Regions from separate parts of the Pseudoalteromonas sp. SiA1 genome, predicted to be linked through region 2. Evidence: predicted binding sites of a transcription regulator. Region 2 holds the regulator's gene; the other holds the start of a gene.
What was found. The regulator sigma-54, encoded in region 2, starts transcription at its own class of promoters, with help from an activator protein. The targets are predictions, from matches to a motif close to GTTGGCACGNNNNTNGNNT.

Region 1: a site for sigma-54 is predicted at 3,397-3,415, ahead of glnA (glutamate--ammonia ligase). Genes of this name have one in related genera too.

The regions. Positions count from the first base shown of each region.
Region 1 is NZ_CP076084.1:189,713-195,463, reverse strand. It holds gene KK487_RS00950 (CBM9 family sugar-binding protein) at 1-451, shown strand, start outside; gene KK487_RS00945 (hypothetical protein) at 611-928, opposite strand; gene typA (translational GTPase TypA) at 1,139-2,962, opposite strand; gene glnA (glutamate--ammonia ligase) at 3,471-4,877, shown strand; gene KK487_RS00930 (DUF4124 domain-containing protein) at 4,992-5,513, shown strand; gene glnL (nitrogen regulation protein NR(II)) at 5,594-5,751, shown strand, end outside.
Region 2 is NZ_CP076084.1:425,783-431,533, forward strand. It holds gene mgtE (magnesium transporter) at 1-512, opposite strand, end outside; gene KK487_RS01970 (HPr family phosphocarrier protein) at 652-924, opposite strand; gene rapZ (RNase adapter RapZ) at 944-1,786, opposite strand; gene ptsN (PTS IIA-like nitrogen regulatory protein PtsN) at 1,806-2,258, opposite strand; gene hpf (ribosome hibernation promoting factor) at 2,263-2,550, opposite strand; gene KK487_RS01990 (RNA polymerase factor sigma-54) at 2,577-4,076, opposite strand; gene lptB (LPS export ABC transporter ATP-binding protein) at 4,411-5,136, opposite strand; gene lptA (lipopolysaccharide transport periplasmic protein LptA) at 5,133-5,672, opposite strand; gene lptC (LPS export ABC transporter periplasmic protein LptC) at 5,662-5,751, opposite strand, start outside.

The DNA.
Region 1 (5,751 bases), 240 kb from region 2:
TAAATACTGGGATGATGATGCCTTAGAAGTGTTTATAGATAGTGACGCATCGGGTGGGAATCATCAGTTTAATCATACCGCGTTTGCTTATCACATTGGTCTTGATAACCAAGCAGCCGATTATGGCCCTGATAAAAAAGCGCATTTATATACCGACCACTTAGTTAGTAACTGGAAGCGTAATACCACTGCGCCCTATAATATCACGTGGGAAGTGGCGATAAAACTCTACCCGAATGATTATCAACAAGGCGCAAAAAATACACCGCTTAAATTAACTGAAAAACACGTTATTGGTTTTATGCTCGCCTACTGCGATAAGGACGGCAGTAAAGTTCGTGAGCACTTTATGGGCTCACACGAAGTAAAGCCAGTGAACGGTGACAGAAACCGTGGATTTATAGATGCAGATGTATTTGGGAAAATCACTTTGCTACCGAAAAGTAAGTAATCACTAACTAAATAATTGATAACGAAGGTTGGGTTGAGCTAAGCGAAACCCAACAAAAATACCCTATTAACAAAAACAGAGACTTTGCAATATAGATTATTTAATTCTCAAGCACGTTTTTCCTTATATAAAGAGCGCTGCGCCCTAATAAAGCTAATTTCAGCCACCCTTTTGCTCATGATTAATAATTTTAAGAAGCAAATCAATTCTGCGATTTGTTTTTTTGGTCTGCTCCCTAATCATTCCCTGCACCACAGCTGAAGCAAGGAAAATAAAACATATTATTTGAAATATTTCAGTTTCAATATCATAGAAGCTATTAGCAATTGATAACAAAATAAAGGGTAAAAAAATTGATATGAGATCTTTCAAGCCCCAATCATTTTTTCCTAACGTTTCAAATTCATCTTTATATTTTTGCAGTTCAGCAATATGTTCTATCTCTAGTTTTGCCATAATTTCATTTTCGGTATTCACACTAGCTCACACGCACATAGTAAATATAGCTTTGATAATAACTTAATACCTCTTTTAGGTTCAATATTAAAAACTGTTTAACAGTATCGAACCAACTGCGATGCTTTAACCTGTGGACTTACGCTCTTCTCTGGCTAACTATTATCCACAAAAAAGCCGCTGTATTTTGCAATACAGCGGCTTTTAAAATCATGATTCTAAATTAATAGATTATGACTTAGGCGCACGACCCGCACGTTTACGCTCATTTTCAGTTAAATGACGTTTACGAATACGAATGTTCTCAGGTGTAACTTCTACTAACTCATCATCAGCAATAAACTCAAGCGCTTGCTCAAGTGAATAGTTAAGAGCTGGTGTTAGTGTTTGTGCTTCATCGGTACCAGATGCACGAACGTTAGTAAGTTGCTTACCTTTAAGCGCATTAACTGTAAGGTCGTTATCACGGCTATGAATACCGATAACCATACCTTCGTATACTTCAACACCGTGACCGATGAATAAACGGCCGCGCTCTTGTAAGTTAAATAATGCGTTAGTTAGCGCTTTACCTGTTGCATTTGCAATCATTACACCGTTCTTACGAACACCTAGCTCGCCACCTTTGTGCGGACCGTAGTGATCGAACGTGTGGTAAAGTAAACCAGAACCTGATGTTAACGTCATGAACTCAGTTTGGAAACCGATTAAACCACGGCTTGGGATCATAAAGTCCAAACGCATACGGCCTTTACCATCTGGGGCCATATCAGTAAGCTCACCTTTACGAAGACCAATTTGTTCCATGATAGAACCCTGATGCTCTTCTTGACAGTCAATTGTTAGTGTTTCATACGGTTCTTCTAACACACCATCAACAGTACGTAAGATAACTTCTGGACGAGATACCGCTAACTCGTAACCTTCACGACGCATGTTCTCGATTAAGATACCTAAGTGTAATTCACCACGACCCGATACACGGAAGCTATCTGGGTTATCAGTGTCTGCAACGCGAAGTGCAACGTTGTGTACTAATTCTTTGTCTAAACGCTCACGGATATTACGTGATGTTACAAACTTACCTTCTTTACCACAGAAAGGTGAGTTATTTACAGAGAACGTCATCGTTACTGTTGGCTCATCAACACTTAGTGGAGGTAATGCTTCAACGTTGTTAGGACAACAAAGCGTATCTGAAATCTTAAGCTCGCCAAGACCCGTTACCGTTACGATGTTACCAGCGTAAGCTTTGTCAGTGTCAATACGCTCAAGACCTAAGTAGCTTTGTACTGAACCAATTTTACCGTTACGTTTAGACCCGTCAGCGCTAATAACCGTAACTTGTTGGTTAGGTACAACTGAACCGCGTTTGATACGACCAATGCCAATTACACCTTTATAAGAGTTGTAATCAAGCTGTGAGATCTGCATTTGGAAGTCACCTTCAGGATCTGCATCCGGTGGTGATACTTCGTCAACGATCATCTTGAACATAGGTTCCATGTTATCAGATGCTTCGTCTAAATCTAATGTAGCCCAACCATTGATTGCTGATGCGTAGATTACTTTAAAGTCTAACTGTTCATCAGTTGCGCCTAGGTTATCGAATAAATCAAAGATTTGATCCATAACCCAATCAGGGCGAGCACCTGGCTTATCAATTTTATTGATAACAACGATTGGCTTTAAGCCTTGCGCGAATGCCTTTTGCGTTACGAAACGCGTTTGTGGCATTGGACCTTCCTGAGCATCAACAAGTAGTAATACTGAGTCAGCCATCGAAAGTACGCGTTCAACTTCACCACCGAAGTCGGCGTGTCCAGGAGTATCTACGATATTGATATGGTAATCATTCCATGAGATAGCGGTGTTTTTTGCTAAAATGGTAATACCACGTTCTTTTTCAATGTCGTTTGAATCCATCACGCGCTCTTCATTACCGCCGCGTGTTTCTAATGTACCTGATTGCTCAAGTAGTTTATCAACCAGTGTTGTTTTACCGTGGTCAACGTGGGCGATAATTGCTATATTTCTTAACTTTTCGATGCTCATATATTCACTCAGAGAAATTGAATCTCATTGATCCTGCAGGGGCTATACGTTCTCACCTGCGCTTTCACGAGATGTCCCAGCATAGGATTTAAAAGGGCGCATATTATCCCCTATAAATGGAATGGATGAAAGTTTATCCAAAATAAAATTTCAAACTTTCTCAATAAAATAATTAACCCATTGTTTTAAAATAATTAATTATGATGATTAATTTTTAGATATTTATATAAAAAGATGGTTTTGGGTTAATTTAAAGCGACTTTACTGCGTATTTTGCATTTTCTTTGTGCTAGTCTAAGGTGATTAATTTACAAGCAATTATTGCTTTGTAAATATTGCACCATTTTGGAAAAATTACGCACTAAGATGGTGCTTAATCTATATCACCTTTATTTTATTTATATTTTTTTACATAAAAAACAAATAATTATAATAGTGGCACAAAATCAGCTTGTAGATATTCAACGTATCTAAGCAGCAATAATAAAACCCAATAGTTGGAGGACACATGTCACAATCGGTTTTAGATTTTATTAAAGAAAATGACGTTAAGTTCATTGATTTACGCTTTACTGACACAAAAGGTAAAGAGCAACATGTTTCTATTCCTCATCATCAAGTTGATGAAGACTTTTTTGAAGATGGAAAGATGTTTGACGGTTCTTCAATTGCTGGCTGGAAAGGCATCAACGAATCAGACATGGTGTTACTACCAGATGCAGATTCAATTAAACTTGACCCTTTCACAGAAGAAACAACCCTAATCGTTCGTTGTGACGTGGTTGAACCTTCTACATTACAAGGTTACGAACGCGACCCTCGCTCAGTTGCTAAGCGCGCTGAAGAGTACATGCGCTCTACGGGTATTGCTGACACTGTTTTATTTGGCCCAGAACCAGAGTTTTTCGTATTTGACGACGTTAAATACAAATCTGACATGTCTGGTTCAATGTACAAAATTGATTCTAAGCAAGCAGCTTGGAACTCAGATAAAGAATATGCAGATGGCAACACAGGCCATCGCCCAGGTGTTAAAGGCGGTTACTTCCCAGTTGCACCTGTTGATGATTTCCAAGATTGGCGTTCTGCAACGTGCCTAGTTTTAGAAGAAATGGGTCAAGTTGTTGAAGCGCATCACCACGAAGTGGCGACTGCCGGTCAAAACGAAATTGCAACGCGCTTTAACACTATGGTGTTAAAAGCCGATGAAATCCAAGAAATGAAATATGTTATCCACAACATGGCTCACCTTTACGGTAAAACGGCAACGTTTATGCCTAAGCCGGTTGTTGGTGATAACGGTTCTGGTATGCACTGTCACCAGTCTTTAGCAAAAGATGGCGTAAACTTATTCGCAGGTGATAAATACGGCGGACTTTCTGAAGATGCACTTTACTACATTGGCGGTATTATCAAACATGCTAAAGCGATCAACGCTTTTGCTAACGCGTCAACTAACTCGTACAAACGTTTAGTACCTGGTTTTGAAGCACCGGTAATGCTTGCATACTCGGCTCGTAACCGTTCTGCGTCAATCCGTATTCCAGTGGTTCCATCTGCAAAAGGTCGTCGTATTGAAGTACGCTTCCCAGATCCAACAGCTAACCCATACCTTGCTTTCTCTGCAATGCTTATGGCTGGCCTTGACGGAATTAAAAACAAGATCCACCCTGGCGATGCTATGGACAAGGACTTATACGACTTACCAGCTGAAGAAGCGGCAGAAATTCCAACAGTTGCTTCTTCATTAGATGAAGCATTAGCTGCGCTTGATTCAGACCGTGAATTCTTAAACCAAGGTGGTGTATTCACCAATGACTTAATCGATGCTTACATCGCACTTAAGTCAAAAGAAGTTGAAAAACTTAACATGACAACTCACCCAGTTGAGTTTGAAATGTACTACAGCTGTTAATTTATTAACCGATAAATAATGTGTGTTTTAAGCCCGCTTTGCGGGCTTTTTTTATGGTAAATTTAACGGTTCTACACTAAAGTGAAGTTAATTTAAACAATGCAGGATAGCTGGATGGTAGGTAAGATTTTGTTGCTATTAATAGCTTTAATGTTAAGCCTTAATAGCCATGCGAGCGATAAAAAAATTTACGCATGGAAAGACAAAAATGGGGTGCTGGTTTTTTCAGATACTCCTCAGCCTGGCGCTAAAGAGGTTAAACTCACGAGCCAACATCTCAGCATGCCCGCTACAAACACCGATATTCTTGATACTGCTCCTACTAAAACAGCAGTAAAGTTTAGTATTAGTATTTCATCGCCTGAACCAAACCAAACTATAAGAGAAAACACCGGCTCTGTGTATGTCTCTACCCGTATTGCCCCTCGATTTGAAGCTGGATTTACCATTGGTTTATTTTTAGATGGCGTTGCCATTGGTGCACCGAGCGATACGACAACACTGGCGTTAAGAGATGTGGAGCGAGGCCAACACACACTGCAAGTTAAACTTTATAATAAACAAAATCAGGTAATTGCAACCAGTCCTGAAAGTGTATTTTTTATGCACCGTAAAGGCCTTAACATAGGTCGATAATTACAATTAAGTACGCGTGTTTAGCGTATATTTTCTAAAAACCTTGCCTACCTTCCCAGGCGCACTAAAATGGTGCAATGATGATTAATAAAACACATTTTAGCCCAGAGCTACTGAATATAATTTGGCAAAACCAAACCACCGCCCTGATGTTACTCAATGAAAGCTTTAAGCTTATTTACGCTAACACCAGTGCCAGTGAATTACTTGGCTTAGGCGAAAAACGTTTGCTAGGACA
Region 2 (5,751 bases):
TCAGGTAATTCGCCGCGTAAGCGAATATAACGCAGTACCACATCTAGAGTCACATCGGGGCGAATAGTAACGGTATCTATATTCATCAATGCGCCAGCAGAGCGCTCTTGATACGATAAAGCCTGCGTTGCACGTTCTCTATCTTGAATATCCATAGCGCTAACAACGTCTTTATAAACGGTGTCAGGTAGGCTACGTAGTACTTCCCCTAAGTCATCATGGCCCATGTCTTCGGTTGCGGCAGCAATGTGCTCGGGTGCCATTTGCGCAATAATGCCCAAACGTACATCTTCAGACAGCTCTTCAAGCACATCACCTTGTACATCAGGATCAACAAGCTGCCAGAGCATACGGCGAATTTTATGCGGGGATGATTCTAAAAGAAGTGCGGTATCACAAGGCGCCGTTTTTGCCAGCATGCGTCTAACTTGAACAAATTGACCACTATTTAGTGACTTAGTCACCTGTTTTAGTTGTTGTAGTGGAATATCTTGTTCTAAAGCTTCAGGCATTGGCGTCCTTAATTAAATTGTATTACATGCTGGAAGGGTATAAATGCTATTCAATTTTAGTTTATCTTACTTTATGTGAGCAAACTACCTCAACCACTATTAACCTAAGCTTAGGATGATGAGTTAATAATGAACTTTTTTATTCTTGCTCATTAAATCGTTGGTCGATGAGCTCACCTATTGCGCTAAGTGCAGGCTCAGCGTCGGGGCCTTCGCATACCACCTTAACTTCTTTGCCTTGGCTGCTTTCGAGTAACATAAGTGCCAGTACGCTATCGCCAGCGGCTTGTTTGTCATCTTGAAATAAAGTGATTGTGGCATCAAATTGCACAGAAAGCTGAGCTAATACTGTCGCCGCTCTAGCGTGTAATCCTAATTTGTTTTTTATTAAAAATGTATTTTCTAAGCGCATTGCATGTTCTCACTCGGTATTATTCTTGTTCTCGGTGGCGAATTTTTACATTAGGATGGCTCATTGCAAAGCTTTCGCCAATGGTTTGCGCTAAATAAACAGAGCGGTGTTGCCCACCGGTACAGCCAATTGCAATGGTTAAGTAGCTGCGGTTATTTCGTTCTAAATGCGGCAGCCATGTTTGCACAAATGTTTGAATTTGCCATGTAAATTTTTGCACTATACTGTGACTTGCTAGGTAGTCTTTTACTGGTTGGTCCAGCCCTGTAAGTGGCTTAAGTTCAGGCTCCCAATGCGGGTTTGGTAAAAATCGGGCATCGAATACGTAATCTGCTTCTTTAGGGATGCCGTGTTTAAAACCAAATGACTCAAAGGTAATGATCAGTTGTTTATCTTTTTTTCCGAGTATTTTTTCACGAATAGACTCAGCAAGCTGATGCACACTTAAATCCGTGGTATCAATCATATAATCAGCACGGTTAATCAATACATCAAGTAGTTGTTTTTCTTTTTTTATGGCTAAATCAAGCGGCAAAGAATCAATAGATAAAGGGTGGAGACGTCGCGTTTCTGAAAAACGTTTTATTAATGTTTGATCGTCACTGTCTAAATAAAATACCGTTGGTTTAGTAAAACCAGGTAAATATTCAATGATTTCATTAAACTGCTGTTGCTCTTTAGGTAGGTTACGTACATCAACACTCACGGCAATTTTATTATAACTGTCGGAAACACTGCGCACTAATGATGGTAATAAATTAAGAGGAATATTGTCTACACAATAATAACCTAAGTCTTCCACAACGCGTAACGCCACAGATTTACCTGAGCCTGAACGACCGCTTATAATTATTAATTCCATTTATCACCTTTCTTTGTTACTACGATTGACTGACGATAACCTGATATAGTTCGCTATCCGATTTGGCGGCGCGTAACTGTTTACAAAATTCTTTATCATTGAGCTTATCAGCAATCGTGGCTAGCGTCTTCAAATGCTGCTGATTATCGCCATCGGGAACAATTAACGCGACAAAAATGTCAACCGGCCGGTTATCAATCGCATCAAAATTAATAGCTGTTTCGCTCACTAAAATCAAAGCAAGGGGCTCTTGAGCTCCACTCATGCGACCATGTGGAATAGCAATGCCTCGGCCAATGCCTGTACTTCCAAGCTTTTCTCTTGCAGTTAATGCATTAAGAATATCTTGTTGTGTTAAATAGGGCAGCTTATTGTGAGCCAATTCACTGATAAATTCTAAAATTCTTTTTTTACTATTAAAAAGGACCGCAGCTTTACTGCAGTCCTGACAGATAAGTGAGCTTAGTTTCATAGTGTTAGTGTCGAGCAAGTTTCTCTTTGTGTTTAATTACTTGACGATCTAGCTTGTCAATGAGCGAGTCTATAGCGGCATACATATCTTGATGCTCAGTAGAGGCAAAAATCTCAGCGCCACTAACATGAACGGTTGCTTCAGCTTTTTGGTTTAGTTTTTCTACATCGAGAATAACGTGCACATTCGTTATGTGATCAGTGTGCCTCTGTAACTTCGAAAATTTACTATTTACGTAGTCTCTAAGCGAGTCGGTAATATCTACATGGCGACCAGTTAAATTCAGTTGCATAAACATTTTCCTCTTTGTTGTACGCCTTAAATCAAACTTTTACGTTGATTAGACGGGGGAATAGCTAGAGATTCGCGATATTTTGCAATGGTTCTCCTCGCTACTTTAATTCCTTGCTCTGCCAATATATCTGCAATTTTACTATCACTCAATGGTTTAGCTGAGTTTTCTGCAGCGATTAATTTTTTAATTAATGCACGTATTGCTGTTGATGAACATTCGCCACCATTTTCAGTACTTACATGGCTTGAAAAGAAATATTTAAGCTCAAAAATGCCACGTGGTGTATGCATGTATTTTTGCGTAGTAACACGCGATATAGTCGACTCATGCATTTCCACCATTTCAGCCACATCGTTAAGCACCATAGGCTTCATAGCCTCAGGACCGTGTTCAAAAAAGGCCTGTTGCTGCTGCACAATACAGTTGGTTACTTTAAGTAGCGTGTCATTCCTACTTTCTAAGCTTTTTATAAACCATTTAGCCTCTTGTAAGTGCGAGCGAATAAACTGGCTATCACCACTTGATTTAACCGTACGCGACATAGCTGCATATTGGCTATTTACTCTGATCTTAGGCATGCTATCTGGGTTTAATTCAACTACCCAACGACCTTTAACTTTCTTAACCGACACATCAGGAATAACGTATTCAGACTCTTCTCTAACAATAGTGTCTGCCGGTTTTGGGCTGAGCGTATGAATCAACGTCATGATTTCTTTAAGCTCATCTTCTTTAAGCTTTGTTTTTTTCATTAACGTGCGATAGTCACGTGCAGCAAGTAAATCAATATGATCGGTTAAGATCATTTTTGTTTCGTTTAAAAAAGGTGTGTCTTTATCAAATTGATTTAGCTGAATACACAAGCACTCTTGTAAACTACGCGCGGCTATTCCCACTGGATCAAATAGTTGAATACGCTTTAGTACCGCTTCTATTTCGTCAAGTTCAACTTCATCTTCGCCGTCGTTTTCTTGGTTAAAGCTTTCTAATATTTCTTCACAGCTAAGGGTTAGAATCCCTGAATCGTCCACAGCTTCTACAATTGCAATAGCTATCGCTTCATCGGTAGGACTAAACGGCGTCAGTTGAAGTTGCCACATTAAATACTCATGCAGCGTTTCAGTCGAAGAGCCTTGATAAATAGATTCATCTTCTGGCATTGGGCCCGATGAAGAGGCAGGCGCAGCGCTCATATATTCATCCCAAGTAACATCCATAGCCATATCATCGCTAATGGTGTCTTTGGTCATTGCTTCGCCGCTATCTTGCTCATACTCGCTAGGTTTATCGTCAGCTGAGGCACTTAGCGTTAAGTCATCGTTATCGGCTTTTTGTTCGTTTTTACCTGCAGTGTCTTCGCTGTAATCGTGTTCTTCAACTTCAAGCAAGGGGTTGCTATCGAGCGCTTCTTGAATTTCTTGCTGGAGATCCAATGTACTGAGTTGCAATAAGCGAATTGCTTGTTGCAACTGTGGAGTCATTGTAAGTTGCTGGCCCATGCGCAGCTGTAATGATTGCCTCATGTATCTCTAACAATCCTTTTAAATTACGGTCTGTTGACCTTTACGGATTAAAATTTGTTCAAACTAGGGGCGGTTTAATTGCGGCGCGAGGTTTGTAACCTAGTGGGCTAAGTCAAAACCGAGCAACAAAGAGTAAATCGTCCCTAGGCAGAACCCGAAGGGCAGCGCCTGTTTGGCATTGATGCTGCGTTATCGCCTATTTATGGGGAATACCACACCACATAGGCTCTGCCTTGCCTAAATACCAAACAGACTGCTGCAAATTCAACCTTGAAAGGTCAACAGACCTAAGTATAATTAATCTTAGCAGATGCTTAGTGGAATAACACACATATTAGAGCTTGAACTGCTCGCCCAAATAAACATCGCGTACTGTTTTATCGTTTAATACGTATTCAGGAGTGCCTGATGCAATTAACTCCCCATGAGAAACTATGTAGGCTTTTTCACAAACATCAAGTGTTTCGCGCACGTTATGGTCTGTAATAAGTACGCCAATGCCACGGTTTTTAAGATGCTCTATGATCTTTTTAATATCTAATACTGAGATAGGATCAACCCCCGCAAAGGGTTCGTCTAAAAGGATAAATTTAGGGTTTGCTGCTAACGCGCGAGCAATTTCAACGCGGCGACGTTCACCACCTGATAAAGCCATACCTTGACTATCGCGGATATGCTGAATGCTAAATTCATCAAGTAAATTATTTAAGGTATCTTCGCGTTGTTGTTTATTTAATTCTTTACGTGTTTCTAAGATAGCCATTAAGTTTTGATAAACAGTCAGCTTTCTAAAAATAGACGACTCTTGCGGTAAATAACCAATCCCTAAACGCGCTCGGCTGTGCATCGGTAATAAAGTAATATCTTTATCATCAATTGATATTTTGCCTTTATCGCTAGGGACAAGGCCTACAATCATATAAAAAGTGGTGGTTTTACCTGCACCATTAGGGCCAAGTAACCCCACAATACTGCCAGCTTCAACCTCTAGGCCAACGTTTTTTACAACTTCACGACCTTTGTAGCTTTTAGCTAATAGCTCTGCTTTTAATGTGCTCATGGTTGGCCTTTATCATCTTCTTTTTTATTTTCAACAGGGACTAAAATAGTGTGTACACGGTCTGTTGAGTTTTCGTCTTTTTCTGCGCTAATTAACTGCTGCTCGATATCGTAAGTGATACTTTTAGCTGTTATTTTTTGACCTGCTTGAGCAATGCTTGCATCGCCGATTAAGGTTAAAAAACGCAGCGACACATCGTAACGCACTTCATTAGCACTGGCGCTCATTATGGTGCCATCAGCTTGTGTTTCTTCAAAATATGCAGGGCTGCCTGTGGCAATTAATAACTGTTTGTTATCGCCTAGGTCATCGCGTTTATGCACTTCTAAACGGTCAGCTGTGATACGGCGATTACCATGAATAATTTCAACATTTTTCTCAAAAATGCCTACGTTTTCTTTTAATTGACCTTCTTGCTTATCTGCACTAATTGAAATTTGATTTGCAGCGGGGGCTTCAGCAGGTTCAGCGCCATTACTGTTAAAAGCAATTAATAGTGAGGGAACAATTAAAATTTTAAATAGGTTATTGGTCATAATATAGGGTTCGCGTATGGTTAATAAGTTTAATCACCTCGGTTTTTAAATCGGCCTCAAGGCCTTTACCTGTGATTTT